Regions from separate parts of the Aliisedimentitalea scapharcae genome, predicted to be linked through region 3. Evidence: riboswitches for the same ligand, from Rfam matches in the RefSeq annotation. Region 3 holds a riboswitch; each other region holds the start of a gene.
The links. Region 3 has a riboswitch for cobalamin ahead of QEZ52_RS07020 (DUF1636 family protein). Riboswitches for the same ligand answer to the same signal wherever they lie in the genome.
Positions count from the first base shown of each region.

Region 1: another riboswitch for cobalamin. It lies ahead of QEZ52_RS04060 (hypothetical protein); the one in region 3 lies ahead of QEZ52_RS07020 (DUF1636 family protein).
Region 2: another riboswitch for cobalamin. It lies ahead of QEZ52_RS18185 (CbtB domain-containing protein); the one in region 3 lies ahead of QEZ52_RS07020 (DUF1636 family protein).

Region 1 is NZ_CP123584.1:865,365-871,599, forward strand. Features, by position in the region: gene QEZ52_RS04050 (DNA polymerase III subunit gamma/tau) at 76-1,857, opposite strand; gene QEZ52_RS04055 (protein-tyrosine phosphatase family protein) at 2,035-2,583, shown strand; gene QEZ52_RS04060 (hypothetical protein) at 2,590-2,994, opposite strand; cobalamin riboswitch at 3,097-3,313, opposite strand; gene QEZ52_RS04065 (TetR/AcrR family transcriptional regulator) at 3,332-3,913, opposite strand; gene QEZ52_RS04070 (alpha/beta fold hydrolase) at 3,994-4,860, shown strand; gene QEZ52_RS04075 (Lrp/AsnC family transcriptional regulator) at 5,429-5,899, opposite strand; gene QEZ52_RS04080 (methionine gamma-lyase) at 5,990-6,235, shown strand, end outside.
Region 2 is NZ_CP123584.1:3,911,949-3,918,183, reverse strand. Features, by position in the region: gene QEZ52_RS18215 (DUF6638 family protein) at 1-183, shown strand, start outside; gene QEZ52_RS18210 (hypothetical protein) at 185-454, shown strand; gene QEZ52_RS18205 (DUF1523 family protein) at 467-1,111, shown strand; gene QEZ52_RS18200 (DUF1636 family protein) at 1,084-1,473, shown strand; gene QEZ52_RS18195 (hypothetical protein) at 1,631-2,158, opposite strand; gene QEZ52_RS18190 (CbtA family protein) at 2,255-2,956, opposite strand; gene QEZ52_RS18185 (CbtB domain-containing protein) at 2,961-3,137, opposite strand; cobalamin riboswitch at 3,170-3,375, opposite strand; gene QEZ52_RS18180 (DUF5928 domain-containing protein) at 3,549-5,126, opposite strand; gene QEZ52_RS18175 (sulfotransferase family protein) at 5,274-6,092, shown strand; gene ilvD (dihydroxy-acid dehydratase) at 6,197-6,235, opposite strand, start outside.
Region 3 is NZ_CP123584.1:1,492,689-1,498,923, reverse strand. Features, by position in the region: gene glpD (glycerol-3-phosphate dehydrogenase) at 1-1,339, shown strand, start outside; gene cobO (cob(I)yrinic acid a,c-diamide adenosyltransferase) at 2,364-3,002, opposite strand; cobalamin riboswitch at 3,031-3,262, shown strand; gene QEZ52_RS07020 (DUF1636 family protein) at 3,364-3,753, shown strand; gene cobW (cobalamin biosynthesis protein CobW) at 3,757-4,791, shown strand; gene cobN (cobaltochelatase subunit CobN) at 4,798-6,235, shown strand, end outside.

The DNA.
Region 1 (6,235 bases), 630 kb from region 3:
CCAGGACGTTGATTCGACCAAGCCCAAATTCGAGGCAAGGCCAGAATGGGCTGATCCAGAGGCGCGCGGGCGTGATTACCCGTCCTCGAAGGGGTCCCATTCGTCTTCGACTTCGGGCAGGGCTTCGGCTTCGACTTCAGCCAGAATGTCCTGTGCGGATCGAATTTCCTTGATCCGGGCCTTGGGGAAGTTGACCAGAACGGCCTGCACTAGCGGGTGTTCTTCAGCTTCTGCGCGCAATGCGTTTTCGGCGGCGTCTTCGCGTTCGCGAATGGTGTCACCACCGCCCTGATTGACCACGATGACAGCCCAGCGGTTTCCAGTCCATCGTTGCAACTGTGCCCCGAGCCTTTGTGACAGATCAGCAGGGGCATCTTCGGTAGGTTGAAATTCTACGCGGCCGGGCTGGTACGAGGCCAAACGCACATAGCTTTCGACTTGGGCCAGCAATACGCCATCTCGATGTTTGCGGATCAATTCGATGACATGTTCGAAGGTGGGATAGCGGGCCAGAGCCAAGGCCGGATCGCCCGCCAATTCCGCCATGGGTGCGCCCGATCCGGAAGCACCAGGTGTAACACTGCTTGCGGCGGGTCCGCCGGCCGGCAGGTTGCCCATAGCAGACTGGGAGGAATATCCGCCATTGCCCCCAGGTGCAGCCATGCCGCCACCTGGATTCGGGGGGGGCGGAGGCGTGTCCTGCAGTCGGCGGATCAGCTCTTCGGGGCTGGGCAGGTCGGCCACATGGGTCAGGCGGATCACTGCCATTTCAGCTGCCATCATGGCGTTAGGCGCAGCGGCGACTTCCTCTAGGGCCTTGAGCAGCATCTGCCACATCCGTGTAAGAACCCGCATGGGCAGAGCTTCGGCCATCTGGCCGCCCCGGGCGCGTTCGTCGGGAGAGATCGTGGGATCTTCGGCGGCATCTGGGGTGATTTTGACCACAGACACCCAATGGGTGATTTCGGCCAGATCCCGCAGCACTGCCAACGGGTCGGCCCCTTCGGCGTATTGCGACCCCAGTTCAGTAAGCGCCCCGGCAGCATCGCCGCGTAGGATCATATCCATCAGGTCCAACACCCGGCCCCGGTCGGCCAGCCCCAGCATGGCCCGGACCTGATCGGCAGAGGTTTCGCCAGCTCCATGTGAAATGGCCTGATCCAGAAGCGATGTCGCGTCTCGGGCCGAACCTTCGGCGGCCCGCGTGATCAACGCCAACGCATCTTCTGCGATCTCGGCGTTTTCTGCGGCGGCTATCTTGCGCATCAGGGCGATCATGTCTTCGGGTTCGATGCGACGCAGGTCGAACCGCTGACACCGCGAGAGCACCGTGACGGGGACTTTGCGGATTTCGGTGGTGGCAAAGATGAACTTCACATGCGCAGGGGGCTCTTCCAGCGTCTTGAGCAGCGCGTTGAACGCACTGGTCGACAGCATGTGAACTTCGTCGATAATATAGATTTTGTAGCGAGCCGAGGCCGCGCGATACCGCACCGAGTCGATGATCTCACGGATGTCGCCCACACCGGTGCGGCTGGCAGCGTCCATTTCCATGACGTCGACATGGCGTCCTTCCATGATCGCCGTGCAATGTTCGCATTGTCCGCAGGGTTCGGTTGTCGGGCCGCCGGTCCCATCGGGACCGATACAGTTCATTCCCTTGGCGATGATCCGTGCTGTCGTGGTTTTGCCGGTGCCCCGGATCCCGGTCATGATGAATGCCTGGGCAATCCGGTCCGCAGCAAAGGCATTCTTGAGTGTGCGCACCATCGCGCTTTGTCCGACCAGGTCGGCAAAGGTTTCAGGGCGGTATTTGCGGGCCAGCACTTGGTACTGGCTGGCGGTGTGATCAGTCATGCAATGCTCGCGCCGGGATTCGTGAGGTCAGGGTCGCCGCTCAGGGTACGGCGGTAGGCCCGTGACGTCCACCGGTCATAGGGGCCAAATGCCCGGTCTGCCGATTTCTCTTTGGGATCTCGCAAAGCTGCTGCACTATTGGCTCCCAAGGAGGCGATAGCAGGCTTGAGGCGACACATGCAGGCACAGGACAGTCAAGACGGTTCCCCGGATGCTGGCCACACAGGGCTGGTCATCCATGCGATTTCGGTCGCAGATGGGATTCTTGCGATCACCCAGCTGCCAGGGGCTTCGGGGTGTTACCAGACCGATATGAACCATATTCGTGAATGGAGACCGGGCCTGGTGATTTCAATGACCACTTATACGGAAATGGAGGCGGTCGGGGCGTCGGCCCTGGGGCAGGACGTGCAGCGTGCAGCCAGCCGCTGGGCGCATCTTCCGGTCGAAGATTTCGGTGCGCCGGGCCCCGGTTTTCTGGCCCGCTGGCCCGAGATCAGCCATATGGCCCGCAAGGCGCTGGTCGGTGGGGGGCGCGTGCTGGTGCATTGCAAGGGTGGGTGTGGCCGGTCCGGCATGGTTGCGCTGCGGTTGATGATTGAATCGGGAGAGGTCCCGGCCCATGCACTGGCCCGGCTGCGCGCAGTGCGCCCGTGTGCGGTGGAAACCACCGAGCAAATGAATTGGGCGTATGGGGAGCGCAGGTTGCCCCACGCTCCGACCTGACAGGCGTCAGGGAACCGCCACCGAGAGAGCGGGCGTTGCGGGTTGAGCCGGTCGGGTTCGCGCCTGAAGCATGGCGCAGGGTGTATGCGCCGCACCGGGGGAGGCCATCGCACCGGTCATGTCAAACAATGCATCGGCAATGCGATCAAGCGTGGCGTTCGCGGTATCGCCCGAGACCCCGCAAAACAACCGGATCTGGTCCTGTGTCGCCACAAAACGCGCCGTACAGACACGATCGCAGCCCTGGACATCCGCAGATCCGTCGATTTCAAAATCAGGCGATGTGGCTGCTCCGGCGCGATGTACCGCCTGGGTCAGTCGTTTGACGATCCGCGCAGCTGCCGGACAAGGGCGTCCGGTGTGCTGGCACAAGGTTGCAGCATAAGAATACGTTTTGTCAGTCCAGATCATAGCGCCCTCCGCGCAGTTGAACGGGTGGACCTGACAGGTGTTGCGATGTGGTATTGGCGCGTTGTGCCATCATCGAACCCTGCCCAGACACCCCGTCCAGGTACAAGTTTCAGTTCCGATGGCAGGTCTCCTGACTTGCGGGTCAAAACTTCCCCGATCCTTCCCACGCCGGATCTGGCGCAGTGGTGATCATTCGGGGTCGCTCGCCGCCTACAGTTGCGGGGGCAGTCGTGGACTGGGCCCTTTTCGGGGCCGCACCACATTCCCTTTTCATCCCGGCCACGTGAGCAACGCGGGAACCATCGGGTTCATCGCTAATGCCTGCGACCCCGCAGCGTCAAGCGGATTCGAAGTGGCACATCTGGTCTGGGAGGCGGCGCAGGATATCCGAATCGCGTTGGACCCGTGCCAATTGCCAGCCACCCTGCATCAGCAAATACAGGTTCTCGGCTGATCGGTGCGCCTGTTCGGGGGATTGTCCCAGACGCAGGGCGTGTTGTTCGACCTCGGTAATCCAGCCCTGAAACAGATGTGCTGCGTGGGTGTGAAAATCTTCGTTTTCCGGCCCTTCGAACAGGGTTGCAGAGACCGGGCAACCGCTCCACTTTCCGGCGCTATCAAACAATTTGGCGAGCTTGTGACACAGAGTCGTGGCCCCCGCTGCAAATGTATCCGCAGGGTCAAAACTGCTGGCGATCAACCGCAACATCTGGTCGGATGCCCAGGTGGCCGATGCCAACGCTAAGTCGGCCTTGCCGTTGGGAAAGTGGTGATACAGCGATCCTTTGGGTGCCTTTGCTTCGACCAGCAATTCATTCAATCCAACGCCATGATAGCCCCTGTTGCGGAACAGATTGGCCGCAGCTCGGATCAGGCGATCCTTGGTCGATAGCGGTTTTGGCGGCGTAACGTCAGTCATGGTGCCAGCTTGACAGAACTGGACCGATTGGTCCAGAGAGTGAATAGACCAAACGGTCTAGTTCGAAAGCGGGGTGGAAGATGCGAGATTTGCAACCTGATGTCACGGAACAAGATGTCAGTTTTGATGCCGGTTCAAAACGCCTGCACGGCACCTTGTTCCGCCCCAAGGGCGATCCTGTTGCCGCCGTTGTCCTGAACCCGGCGACCGGCGCACCGCATGGCTTTTATCGACATTTTGCCCGTTGGTTGGTTACGGACCGCAATATGGCCTGTCTGACATATGATTACTCGGATTTTGGGGCTTCGGCTACGCGGCACCCGCGAGATTCGGATGCGACGATGTCCGATTGGGCGTTGGTTGATCAACCCGCGGCGCGGAATGCCATGCGCGATCTGCTGCCTGGCGTGCCAATTTGGGTGGTGGGACATTCACTGGGGGCGATGCTGATGCCTTTGCAAGACGGGCTTGAGGATGTGCAGCGCATGATCGGTGTCGCCAGCGGCCTGGTGCGCCACACGGACCACCCCTGGCCTTATCAGCTGTTTGCCCGGTTGTTCTGGTTTGGACATGCGCCAATGCTGGTGAAGATGCTGGGGTACCTGCCGGGGCGGGTGGTCGGTTTCAACGTGGATCTTCCATCGGGTGTCTATTGGCAGTGGCGCAGGTGGTGCACGAAACCCAAGAGTTACTTGCCAGAAATGGGGCAAGGGTTGCCGGTCGCTGATTGGTCTCGGTCAGGTGCGCCGGTCTCGCTATTTGCCTTTGACGATGACGAAACGATTCCGCCGAAATGTGTTGCCCGTCTGCAGGATGTATATGGCCCCGAAAAAACCAAGTGTACGACCGTTGTGCCGTCGGATTTTGGTCTGTCCAAAATCGGCCATATGGGGGCTTTTGCTCGTGCTTCCGCTTCCCTGTGGCCCACGTTGATTCCGCAGGCGTGATAGATCGCCAGTTCGCAATGTCAGATCTCACACAACGGTAAAGTATTTTAAAACAATAGATTGGGCGGATATTTGTCGCCGTGTTTTCGGCCAAAGAATGGACCTTCTGATGTTGCGTTTCGACAAGTCTCCAAGAAGCTGTTCAACTGACCCCGGTTTTGAGAGCCTTGCTGCAATTTGGAGATGAGAGCCACGTCTTGAGATCGCTTGCTGCCATTTCGACTGGGAGGGGGCGCTCCCCCAGACCCAAGTAGACACGACCAGAGCGCTGAATTGCCTGCACGATTTTGAGAAAAGGCGGACTCCGGCCATTCGCCGTGATTTGAACCACAGCCTGCTATGCGAACAAAGCGGACTTGTGCATCTGCCGCGATCGCTAACGCAGCATATGGTCGTATGTGCAGAGTCACTGATGCTAAGCCAGAGATTATAACACTAAAGAGGTCGTTCTTTTTTGCGAGCCGACCTATCCTGCAAGACCATTGCGTTGCTCGTGTCACTTCATGAAATGCCGAGCCTTGCTGCAGTGGCATGGTAGATCAACAGCTACCTTATTCGGGAGCTTCATCTAAATCGGAAATGCGGCTGCTTCTTTTACAACGCCATAGGCAAATCGCGTATCGATAGAGGCCAGACCGCCAATACGCTGCAACCTGTCGCGGACGAAGTGCTCGTACCGCTCCAGATCGGCCACGGCGACGCGCAATTGATAATCCGCTTGGCCAGCCATAACATGGCAGTCGAGCACTTCATCCATTCGCATGACTTCGCCTTCAAAGCGATTAACGGTGTCCTCGTCGTGCCTTTCAAGCCGGACGTTCACAAAGGCCGTCACAGCAAGCCCATAGGCTTTGGCATCCACCCGGGCACTGTATCCCCGGATAATTCCAGCCTTTTCAAGGTTCTTCACCCGCCGCAGACAGGGCGATGGGGAGAGGCTGACCGCCTCGGCGAGATCTTGGTTCGTAATCCGGCCATTCCTTTGAAGGGCGCGGATGATCTGACGATCTTTGTTATCTAAATTGCCCATTCTTGGCATAATCTGCTAAAGATTGAGAAAAACAAGCCATATTTGGCGACTTTTGCTCTTTGCGTCTTGGTAAAGTCACCAGAACAAAGGAGAGCCAAAATGACTCAAGGATTTGCAACCCGTGCCATCCACCTGGGATATGATCCAAAAGATAACGAAGGTGCGCTGACCCCCCCATTGCATCTGGCCTCGACCTTTGCGTTCGAGACCGCCGAAGCAGGCGGCGAGATTTTCGCCGGAGCGCGTGAGGGGTATTTCTACTCCCGTATTTCGAACCCCACGCTTGACCTTTTGGAACAGCGCATCGCGTCGCTTGAAGGGGCCGAAGCGGGGCTTGCCTTGGCC
Region 2 (6,235 bases), 2.0 Mb from region 3:
AAAGCCTATGTTGCAGAGTTTCTGGCCTCGGAATATGCGGTGGACAAGGCGGGCGCGCGCGCGGCACTGTTTGGACATGAACCCGACATGAGCGGCCGCACCCCGGAGCCGCCCCCAAAGCCGGGACGTCGCGATGACCTGATCGACCGCGTCGGTCCCTGGGGTGCTGTAAGGAGACGTTGAGATGTTTGCGCTGTTTCGCCTGCTTGTTGTCCTGCTGTTCATTCAGACGATTGCCTATATCGGGTTGTCGCTCTATTCCCGGTCGGTGCGCAAAGGCAAGCTTGAGGCGCATTGGGACAAGAAGGACGCCATGAAGGGCGACAAGGATATCTTTGTTGAACGCGGGTTGAAACGCTATGATGCCTCGTTTCGCCGCAAGCTTATTCTCGGGGTCTATATCGTGCCGTGGGCGGGTATCGTGGCCTTGATCTATATTCGGAATTTTATGTGAGGACCTCAAACCATGGTCTATATCAAATGGGCGATCATTCTGCTTTTCTGGGGCACCGTCGGGTCAGTCCTGCATTATGCGCTGCCCAGTCATGACACGGTGCGGATCGTCAATACCTATGAAGAACGACAGGAGCTGAACGACTGGACCCGGATGTTTTGGGCGGTTCCGGATGATCAGTCGGTGAACCTGATCAGCCGCGACGTTCAATTCATTCAGGCGGTGAGGCCCAGCAACCGGGCAATTGTCTATCGCAACGAAGATACCGGGTGGGGCTGGCCGTTCTATTTCAAGTTCGACACCGCCAACCTGTATACCGAAGCGAATGACCGGATTTCGACCAAATCGGATCCCGAGTGGGTGTCGGTCATGCATTATGGCTGGCGCAATGAATTCCTGTCGATCTTTCCGAATGCGATTTCGATCAAACCTGTGGCGGGGCCCGATCACAGCCCGGTCAACTGGTTCAATATCGTCTTTCTGACGATTCTCGCTGGCATTGTCTGGGCGATCTGGGTGCGGTGGCGCCGGTTCCGGCAGGCCCGTATTGATCCGATGATCGAGGATGTCGAAGACAGTCTTTATGCGGCGGGGGATGCGATTTCGGAACGCCGGGGCCGGATCCGTCGGTGGCTGGACAGCTGGAAGTCGAAGTAAGCGACCCGATGACAGAGATCCGAACTCAGGTGCAACTGGTGCTGTGCACGACCTGCAAGTCGGCAGCGGACCGGTCGTTTCGCGACGGGTTGCAGGCGGCGCTGGACCTGCGTTGGCCGGGACAGGTTCAGCTGTGCGATCAGGCGTGTCTGAATGGATGTGCCAACCCGACCACGATGGCGTTGCAGGGGGCAGGGCGGGCCACCTATTTCTTTGCAGGTGTTCAGCCCGAGACGGATCGGTCGGATATTCTGGAAACGGTCGGGGTCTATCTGGACGCCCCCCAGGGGTGGATTGAGGATGCGCGCCCTTGTGGTCGGTTGCGCTTTTGCCTGAAGGGGCGGATCGCGGCCCTGTGCTGAGACTGGGCAGCCCCGGGGGGCTCCCGCCCGGTCCAGACGCATCAGAGATGCGCCAGGACCCGTTGGGCCAGGCACCGCCTGACCCGGTAAACCGGCCCAGGCGGTGCCTGATCGCGCGCGACAGACGGCAGCACGGGGCGGCAACGTTGCGGAGTGATCAGTTCTCGATTGTCAGCGTCTGGCTCAAAGGTGTGGCACCCACGGCAAGCATCTTGTGATCATTGCTGTTCAGGGTCACTTTGACCTCGACCTGGCCTTTGGGCAGGGCAGACAGATGCAGCCAATCTGCGTAATAGCGGCCCAGTTTGACGCCATTTATGTAAACGTGGGCATGCCCTTCGCCCTCTACATGTGCGGTCGAGGCGTTTTCAGGTGCAAAGCGGAAATTTTCTGTCTGGATGTTGAGATTCCAGCCAGCGGCAGGATCCTTGTGCACGGCGAGCGTCAGCGTTGGTGCCGCGCCGTCGTCCGCGACAGACACCATTTCGTCGTGGTTGTGGCCGGATCCGTGCCCAGATCCGTTCCCAGAGGTCGCGTCGGCATGTTGTGCTGTTGAGCCGCCGTGCTGGCCGGGGTCGCCATGGTCGTGGCCGTCAAAAGTGATCCCATTTCCGGCGGCAATGGTGAAGCCGATGCCGCCACCAAAAACGAGGCCGATCAGCAGGAGAGGAATGGAGCGATCCATGGTATTTGGTCCTTGGGGTCCGAAAAAATGAGACGAGCGCCCCCAAAGAGTGGCGACGCTCGCAGAGCGATAGGGACCGGCGGTCAAATCCGCGATTTAGGCGGCCTGACCATTGGCCGAGCCTGTGCCTTCGCGTTGCCAGAAGTATCCGGCCAGACATCCGAGCAGAACCCAGGCAACCATGCCAACGCCAAAGGCGCGTGCGGCAAAATGGGCCCCGATTTCCGTTGGGACAGGACCGGTAAACACCGCAGGCTCCGGTGCGCCGATCACATGCGGTGCCAGCAACAGGATCGCAGCAGCCCCCCAGGCGGTCCAGGATTTGCCAAAGGCAATCAACCACATGGCCAGGGTCGCAGTCAGCACCGTGGCGAACCACCAGATCTGGCGGTCACCAACGTCGGCGGCGGCAACACCGGGAACTTCTGGGGCAAGCGAAAACCCGGGTGCGAAATGCACAGCGACAAAGCCCGCGACACCCCACATCAGACCTGTGCGCCCATTGATGGTGGCACCGCGCTCTTCGGCCTGGGACATCAGCGCCACCAGAACCATAGCATAGCCGGAGTAGACAAGCATGGTAAAGACCACGCTCAACCCGTCGCGCACGGCTTCAAAACCGCTCACGTCCTGATGCGCCGACACCGTTGATGACGACCCGAAATGAACCAGATCCCCCCCTTCGTACAGCTCGGCATGCAGCAGAACAGGCTGTACAAAATACAACTGCAGCAGGGCGGTTATCAGCCCTGCTGCAGCACCAGCGAACAACGCGCTGGTCAAAATCCGTGTGAACATCAGCTTAGTGGCAGGGGAAGCCGGTCGCGTGACGCACGTCATGGGCTGCATCGTGCAGGGTCGACGCCTGAACGTGGCCGGTGATCGACACGATGGCCAAACCGATCAGAGCTGCAAAAACAGCAATGCCAAAACCGGCTTTGCTGTGGGACTGGGAAACGGTGGTCGCTTGCGCGTTCATTTTGTCTTCTCCTTGCCGTCGCACCCGACGGTGTTGTACGTTCGTTACCCGGCAGGTCTCCTGGCTCGCGGATCATGGCGCTTTGCCCGCCTTCCCCGATCCAAAAGGATCAAGTGGCAATTGGACAGGCGCTCACCGCTTACAGTCGCGGGGGCGGCTCCGGAATGACAGCGTTGCGGCCGTGACACCGGATTCCCTTTGGCAGCCGAAATCCGGCGCCGGATCATTCAGTGTTAGCGTATCCTCTTGTCCCTTGCAAAGTCCAATTGCGAAGACTCCGGGTCGGGAAGCGACCAAGCGGTTGTTGGCCGTGCCGCAAAGCCAATTCCGCAGGATGTTTTGCGACGTGGAGCGGGTTTTGCGGCGGGCGAGGGCGGGCGATTCTGCCCCCGCGGGCAAGAAACCCGCCGGTCAATCCGCGAACAAATGGTCGGTTTGGGCCAGGCGCAGGGCCTGATCGGGCGGGATGGTCAGGAAGTCCTGGAATTTGCCCGCATTCTCTTCCGGGCTGTCGGACTGGTGAACCCGATAATGGCGGGCAAAGCCGGCATCGCGGATGCGATCGGCCTCGTGCACGATGTCATTGCGGATTGTGGGAAGCAGCCGTTCCAGCGTGGCCTGCGGCGTGCGTTCGCCTGCCAACCCCACACGGTGCGCATGCCCGATCAGATATTCATCGGTGAATTCACATTCCACGTGCAGCATCCGGGTGACGGAGCGGTCCGAAAAGAAGTCGTGCAGCAAGTCCAGATTGGACGGGTCCATGCAGACCAGCAACCGATCAGTTTCATAATATTCAAATAACATGCGCATCAGGGCGCGCCGATGCCGGGTCCGTTTTTCCAGCGACGACTGGATACCCCCAAGATCGGGGAGAGGGGTGCCTTCTTCGTTGAACAGGTATTCAATGCAGGGAATGTTGGTCACATGACGGATTTGTTCCAGGATCCGTTTGGAGACATGCCATTTCTTGCACACGACGATCAGGAGTTCGCGTTCACGCCCAAGCGTGCTTTCCGTTTCCCAGAACCGCATGGCAAACCGGCGTCCGATCCGCCCCTTGCCGGACAGGAATTTATACAGGCTGCGGCCTTCGTTCGAAATCTGGAAATCGACATCATGCGCCGCATACAGTCGCCCGAGTCGGGCCTTGAGCTCGACCGCTTCGGGGCTGATCTTGCGCGCGAACAGGAAATCCTGGCTGAGCAGCAAGTCATAGTGATCATTATGGAAATTCACCGGCATTCCATAGTCGGTGAACATCAGGAACGTCAGTGTGCGCGCCTGGACTTCGGTTTCTGGTACCAGATGGCGTACAAGCGTCTGAAAAAACGTCTCATCCGGAATCCAGGTTGTGCGAAAGAAACGCATGACGTCTTTTCTGGTGCGGGTGAATTCGAGAATCCATTCGACCGTGCGCCGACGCAGGCACCACCATTGGGATCCGATTTGCACCTGGATATCATGCGGGATCTCGCGCGAAACACCCAATCGTTTTTGCAGATTGAATGCGGCATAGAACAGTTTCTTGTGCGTGCGTTCATTGAAGTAATGGCGATAGGTCAGCCGTTCTTCCTTGATCCCGGTCTTTATCCAGTCGCTTTCGAAAAAATCGAAACTCTCGATAAAGTCGTAATCGTTGCTGTCCAGAAAATGATGCGCATATTCTGCGGTCTTGATTGCCATGCAATCGCCGGACAACATGTAGAAATGGGTCGCACGGGGGAATTCCTCGACGGCCGCCTCTACGGCATAAAGCGTCGCTTGAACCAGGGACCATGCCCCCCAGCCGCATTTGATCCGCTTGCGGGAAAAGGTGACATTGGGGTTGTCTGCCAGAGCCTCGCGGATCAGCTTGTAAGCTTCGGGTTTGGCACGGGCATCGAAGTGAATTGCCATGTAGTCACCGGCCGCCGTCAGGCGTTCGGCTTGCTTCACAATGGCCTCAGGGTCCTTGTGGCAAAGCAGGATATAGGCGATTTTTGCCATCTCGGAAACGAAGCACTCCGGTTTCTTGTCATTGTTTACCTTGATAAAGGTTGAGAGTGATTGAATAAACAAGATAATTTGTCAGACAAACAAGCAACCCAATTGACCCTACGTTATGGGGCAGGGGCATCAGAGGAGAGCACGCATATGGGATTTCCCGGGACCTGGATGACCGAAAGCGAAAGTGTTGTGTATCGGGTGGTGCCCAAATGTGCCTGTTCCACCATTGGTCAAATCCTGCATTATTCGGATCATGGTGTCTTTTTTGATGGCGATATTCATGATGCCAAGACCGGGCTTCACAAATGGGCGCTGGAAGGCAGCCAGGGGCCGATCACCCGCAACGTACAGGGGCACCGGTCCTATGCGTTCACCTGTGTGCGCAACCCCTATACCCGGATCCTGAGTTCGTTTTTCGACAAGATCTGTGGCATTCAACGCAACGGCAAACGGTACCGTGGCAATCTGGTGCCCAAGCTGATTTATGATTACGGGATCGAGGTTGGCGGCGACGACGGCAAGCAGGAGTTCGACCAGATCAAGAGCTTTCGCCGGTTTCTGTTGTTTGTTCGCGACAGCATTCGGTTTCGCCGGCCGATGGAGCCTGATATTCACTGGTCGGCCATGTCAGGGCATGTCTCGACCTTTATCTGGAACGGCGGAACCTATGACAAGATCATTTGGACCGAACAGTTCAATGAAGGCATGCAGGAGGTTCTGGATTCGATCGAAACCCAACATCCGGTCGATCTGGGAGATATTCCGCGGTTCAACGAAAGCGAGGGGCATGGGCCCAAGCGGTTGCACCCGGTCGAAGATTATTTCGACGATCTGTCAATGCATCTGGTTTATGAGATCTTCAAACGGGACTTTGAACTTTTCAAATATGATGTCGAGAATCCTGGCAACAAGATGCCGATAGGAGAAATCGATTTGAACGAAGTGCATGCAAAGCTCGGCGATTGATGCCGCGGTGCCAAAGTTTTGCTAAAACTTTGGCCAAAACTTTTCCCGAAAAGTTTTTGGCCCGGCGGCTCCGGCCCGCTGGAAAACGGGCCGGAGTGCGTGCGTCACACTTGGCGTACAGCGCCTTTGGCGGCGCTGGTGGC
Region 3 (6,235 bases):
CATGCCCCACATCTCATGGCCGATGCGATTTGTGTTGCCGTATCATCGCGACATGCGGTTTGAAAGCGACACCCCGACCTCGCGCTTGTTGACGTGGGTCATGCCCTGGATGAAGGGGCGCAGACCGGCCTGGTTGATCCGATTGGGTCTCTTTCTGTATGATCACCTGGGTAAGCGCGGCATCTTGCCAGGCACCCGCAAGATCGACCTGACGCAAGACCCTGCCGGGCAGGTGTTGAAACCCGAATTCAGCACGGCTTTTGAATATTCTGATTGCTGGGTCGAGGACGCCCGCCTGGTCGTGTTGAACGCGCGGGACGCACAGGCCCGCGGGGCCGACATTCTGACACGGTCCAAGGTGGTGTCCGCCAGCCGGGAGCAGGATCTCTGGGTGATCAAAGTCCAGAACCAAACCACCGGCACCATCCAGACGCACCGCGCCCGCATGCTGGTCAATGCCACCGGCCCCTGGGTTGCGGATGTCCTGAAGGATCCGTTGGGGATCAAAAGCCGTGAAACCGTACGGCTGGTGCGCGGCAGCCATATTGTGACCCACAGGCTGTTTGATCATGACCGGTGCTATTTTTTTCAGGGCACGGACGGGCGGATCATCTTTGCGATCCCCTATGAAGAAGATTTCACATTGATTGGAACCACCGATGCCGATCATGATTCCCCCGACACGGCCCCAACCTGCAGCGAGGCCGAACAGGAGTATCTGGTGAAATTTGCGTCAGAGTACTTTGAACACCCCATCAGCCGGGATGACATCACGTGGACCTATTCAGGGGTACGCCCCCTGTATGACGACGGTGCCAGTTCTGCGACCGCCGCGACCCGGGAGTATGTGCTCAATCTGGATCAGGCCGCCGCGCCTTTGCTGACCGTATTCGGAGGCAAGATCACAACCTATCGCAAACTGGCCGAAGCCGCGATGGCACAGGCCCAGGCGGTATTTCCGGATCTCGCGTCGAACTGGACGGCAGGCGTGGCAATGCCAGGTGGCGATTTTGGCGTGGACGAGTTTGGGGCGCAGGTGCAGGCGCTTGAGCAGAGCTATCCGTTTCTAACCCCCTATTGGGCGCGCCGACTCATCCGGGCCTATGGAACCGAAGCCCGGATCGTTCTGGGCGATGCCAAATCCGAAAGCGATCTGGGACAGTCCTTTGGGGCCACGATCACGGCCCGGGAACTCGAATGGGCCATGGATCAGGAATGGGTGCGCACGGCCGAAGACTTCTTGTGGCGGCGTAGCAAGCTGGGGCTGCGGGTCTCTCCACAGCAGGTCTCTGAGATCGACGCCTTCATCGCTGCCAGTTGCACCAGTCGCAAAGTATAGGTCACACAAACCGGGCGCTCGACGGACGGCGGGCATCGGGTGGGCTTGCCCGCGCGATGCCTGGCCCAACGGGAGGAGGCGCATCTGCGATGCGCTGAGCTCCGGGCGGGAGCACACCGCCGGCATCGAACACGTCGGTCGGACCACTGGCGTCGCTTTGTCTGTCACGGGCAGCGACCAGGTATTTTCAACCAAAAAGAAGCAGGAGCCCTGTGCCCGGCTTCGAGCGGACGCGCGGACCGGTCATCGGTGCGGGGGTCCTGGCCCTGACCTGAATAGCTGACTACTGGGCGGTCTAACGTTGGAGTTTTCCAGTGCCTTTTCCGAGCGCGGCAGACAGAGAGGTGCAACAACCGGGCAGGGTCACACATGCACAGATGACGTTTTTGCCCAAGCAGGTGGAGGATTGCACGCTGATGGCGCGCGCAATGCCGAGCGGTGCCACCGAGCGGAATTGCCGAGGTGACACTCCACAACTGGTGCAAAAAATATTCCGACCAGATGCCGCCCGAGATAAAACACTTGAAGATGTCGGATGAGGCGATCACCAGGGTGACACACCGGGTCGCTGATCTGCCCTTGGAATGAGCCACGTCACGCCATTGTCCGTGTGACCCTGACGAATGCCGCAATCGCAGGGTTTACCAGAAAGTTCCGAGCGAAAGACCTGAGCACACACCGGGTCCCGAGCCTGGACGATGCAGGTTCAAAACCCAGGAGTGGTGTAGCGACGACAGCGAAGGTCGCCCCCACAGCGCAATCGGAAACACCCCGCCGACCGCGTTGATGAATGGCTCAGACATGCAACAAGCGCCCTGAGACTGCCCCCCCCGAGAACTTTCAGTCCGGTGGCCCACACACCGGGAGCGGCACAAACCCTCTGCTTTGCCAAAGCTATGGCAGAGCAGTTCAGTGGGAAACATCACCCGCCTGTCGGCCCTGACACTGAGCGTCAAGGAAACGACGGCGCGATCTGCCCAGATCGACGCGCCGAAGGAACCGCCGATCAGACCTCACCCAAAGATCAGAATTCCACGCCCTTTTGCGCCTTCACACCCGCCCGGAAGGGATGTTTGACCAGCGCCATTTCAGTGACCAGATCCGCGATTTGGATCAGCTCTTCCTTGGCATTGCGACCGGTCAACACCACATGGGTCATCTCGGGCTTTTCAGTGGCCAGAAATTCCACCACTTCGTTGATATCCAGATACTCATAGCGCAGCGCGATATTGATTTCGTCCAGCAACACCATCTGTATCTCGGGGTTACGAATCATTTCCTTGGCTTTTTCCCAGCCCCGTTGCGCGGCGGCAATATCGCGGGACTTGTCTTGGGTTTCCCAAGTGAACCCTTCGCCCATGGCATAGAATTGGCACAGATCGGAAAAATGCGTTTCGATCAGGGTGCGCTCCCCGGTCTGCCAACCACCTTTGATGAATTGCACCACAGCCGAGGGCATTTCATGGGCGATGCAGCGCATGATCATGCCAAATCCAGAGCTGGATTTGCCCTTGCCCGGGCCGGTATGCACGATGATCAGCCCTTTTTCACCGTCTTTGGTGGCCATCATCCTGTCGCGGGCGGCTTTTTTCTTGGCCATTTTCGCCGCGTGGCGGGCATCGTCATCACTTGGTGTTTCTGGCGTGTCGGTCACGGGGGACATCCTTCTCTTGACAAGGGGCAGGCCTTTGCCGCAAGGGGGCAAGGCTGGTGCCTGTTCTAGGACAGGCGAAGAGGGAATGCGATAGGCTGCGCGACATGTAAATGTCCAAAGCCGAAGCGCAGCCGCCCCCGCGACCGTGACCGGAGAGGTTGCCTGGCCACTGACCGCAAGGTTGGGAAGGCAGGCCAGCCGCAGAGAGCCCCACGTGGGTTTCTCGAAATCCGCAAGCCGGGAGACCTGCCAGCGCTGGAACTGTAACGGGCGAACGGGGTGTTTCGCGTCCGGCTGTTGGGCATGCCGCTCATGGCGCCCTTGCTGGCCATCTCTCCCTTGTCGTCGAAACGCGCGAAAGAGGTCTGCCATGATGGCTGAAAAGGGCCAGGTAACACTGACGATCTGCACGACCTGCCGTCGTGGAGAGATGAGCGACCCGGAAGCCAAACGCCCGGGCACCGAAATGTACGAAGCCTTGCAGGCCTTCGACCTGCCGGACAATATCCGCTTGCGCCCGGTGGAATGCCTGTCGGCCTGTACCCGGGGCTGTTCCATGGCGCTGACCGGAGGGCCGGCGCGCTGGTCCTATGTGTACGGCGATATGGACCCGGCGCAACACGCCGAAGACATCATTGCCGGCGTCACCGCCTATTCCAATACCGACAACGGGCTGGTGCCCTGGCGCGAACGCCCCGTTGTCTTTCGCAAACAATCCATCGCACGTATCCCCCCGGCTGAAATGCCGACAGAGGAGTAAGTCATGTCCGACCTCAACAAGATCCCCGTCACCGTCATCACCGGTTTTCTTGGCGCTGGCAAAACCACGCTGATCCGGCATCTGATGCAAAACCCTCAGGGCAAGCGTCTGGCCGTGCTGGTCAATGAATTTGGCACCGCCGGTGTGGATGGTGACATCCTGAAATCCTGCGCCGATGAGAACTGCCCGGAAAACAGCATTGTCGAACTGGCCAACGGCTGTATTTGTTGCACCGTCGCCGATGATTTCATTCCCACCATCGAACAGCTGATGGCCCTGCCGGAGCAGCCTGAACATATCTTGATCGAAACATCCGGTCTGGCTCTGCCCAAACCGTTGCTCAAGGCGTTTGATTGGCCCGCGATCCGATCGCGCATCACCGTGGACGGGGTGATTGCTCTGGCCGATGCCGAAGCTGTCGCCAAAGGCCAGTTCGCTCCGGATTTGGACGCGGTTCAGGCCCAGCGCGAAGCTGATGAGTCGCTGGATCACGAAACGCCCCTGTCCGAGGTGTTCGAGGATCAGATTTCCTGCGCTGACATCGTACTGCTCTCCAAGGCGGATCTGGCTGGCGAAGAGGGTATTGCCAAGGCACGCGCCGTGATTGATGCGGAAACCCCGCGCAAGCTGCCGGTGCTGCCAATGAGCGAAGGCGTGATTGACCCGCGTGTGATTCTGGGTCTGAACGCCGCCGCCGAAGACGATTTGGACGCCCGCCCCAGCCATCATGATGGCCATCATGACCACGAACATGACGATTTCGAATCCATAGTGGTCGAAATGGGCGAAGTAGATGACCCCCAAGTGTTGCAGGATGCAATCATCCGTCTTGCGCGCGAACGCAACATCCTGCGGGTCAAAGGGTACGTCGCTGTTACCGGCAAGCCGATGCGCATGCTGGTTCAGGCCGTTGGCGAACGGGTTCGGGCCCAGTTCGATCAGCCCTGGGGCAGTCAGCCCCGCAAGACCCAATTGGTTGTGATCGCCGAGCATGACGACATCAACGAAACGGCGATCCGCGCCGAATTGGGAGCCTGACGCACGATGCATGTCGTCTTTCGCGAAAGCCATGGGTTGGACCAGACCGACACCCCACAGGATCTGGGGCAAAACCCTGCGGACCTGGTGGTGTTGTCGTTCTCGGACAGTGACCTGGGTGCTTTTGCGGCGGGCTGGCATCGCGCGAATGGCAAACTGCCCACGTGCCGATTGGCCAACCTGGTAGCACTGAAACATCCGCTGTCGGTGGATGTTTATGCCGAACAGACGCTGGAGGGGGCCAAGGGCATTCTGGTGCGTCTGATCGGCGGCGAAAGCTATTGGTCCTATGGTCTGGCCACGCTTCAGGATTTGGCACGGCGCAAGGGCATTGCCCTGGCCATCCTGCCTGCGGACGGGCGCGAAGATGCACGCCTGGACGAACTGTCCACCCTGCCCGTTTCCACATTACGCCGATTGCAGGCGTTGTGCGATGCAGGTGGCGCTGTGGCAGCACAGGCGGCGCTGGCCCAGTTGGCGCTGGCTGCTGGTCTCTATGCCGGGCCGGTACTGGGGCTCAAATCCATGCCGCAGTTCGGGTTTTATGATCCGGATCGGGGCGTCGTGCCGGACGTTGATCCGGACGGCAAACCGTTGGTTCTGGTCAGTTTTTACCGCTCCTATCTAACTTCTGCCGATACCGAACCGGTGGATGCGTTGATCGCCGAGTTCCGCAACCGTGGCTATGCCGCCTTTGGCGTCTTTGCCGCCTCGCTCAAAGCCCCTGCTGCTGCGGGATGGTTGCGCGAGACATTGCCCACGCTGGACCCGGTTGCGATCATCAACGCCACAGCCTTTTCAGCCCAAGCGGCGGATGGATCTGGGTCCCCCTTGTCGGTTGTCGGCTGCCCTGTGTTTCAGGTCGCCCTGTCAACCGCCCGGCGCAAGGATTGGGCCGAAGCCGAACGCGGATTGTCCCCTGCCGATCTGGCGATGCATGTGGTGCTGCCCGAAGTCGACGGTCGGATCTTTGCCGGGGTTGCCAGCTTCAAGGCCCCCGGACGCCAGGACCTCGATCTGCAATACTCGCGCTTTGCCCACCGCGCCGATGCCGATCGCATTCGCGCCGTGGTGGATCGTGTTGATGGCTGGCGCAAACTGGCCACCCTGTCCAACGCGGACAAACGCCTCGGCATCATCCTGTCCACCTATCCCGGTAAGGCACACCAGTTGGCTCATGCCGTGGGAATGGACGCGCTGGCCTCCTGCACCGAAATTCTGACGGATCTGGCCACACATAGCTATGCGGTCGCTGCGCCCTCAGATCTGGGTCAGGCGCTGATGCGCGACACGTTGAGCTGGCCAGTAAAGGACTACCTCGCCGCGCGCGACGCCCTGCCTACAACGCTGCGCGACGATCTGGAGGCGGCCTGGGGCGCACCGGACAGTGATCCCGATTGTATCGACGGTCAGTTCGTGTTCAAGGCGCTGCGCGCCGGTCAGG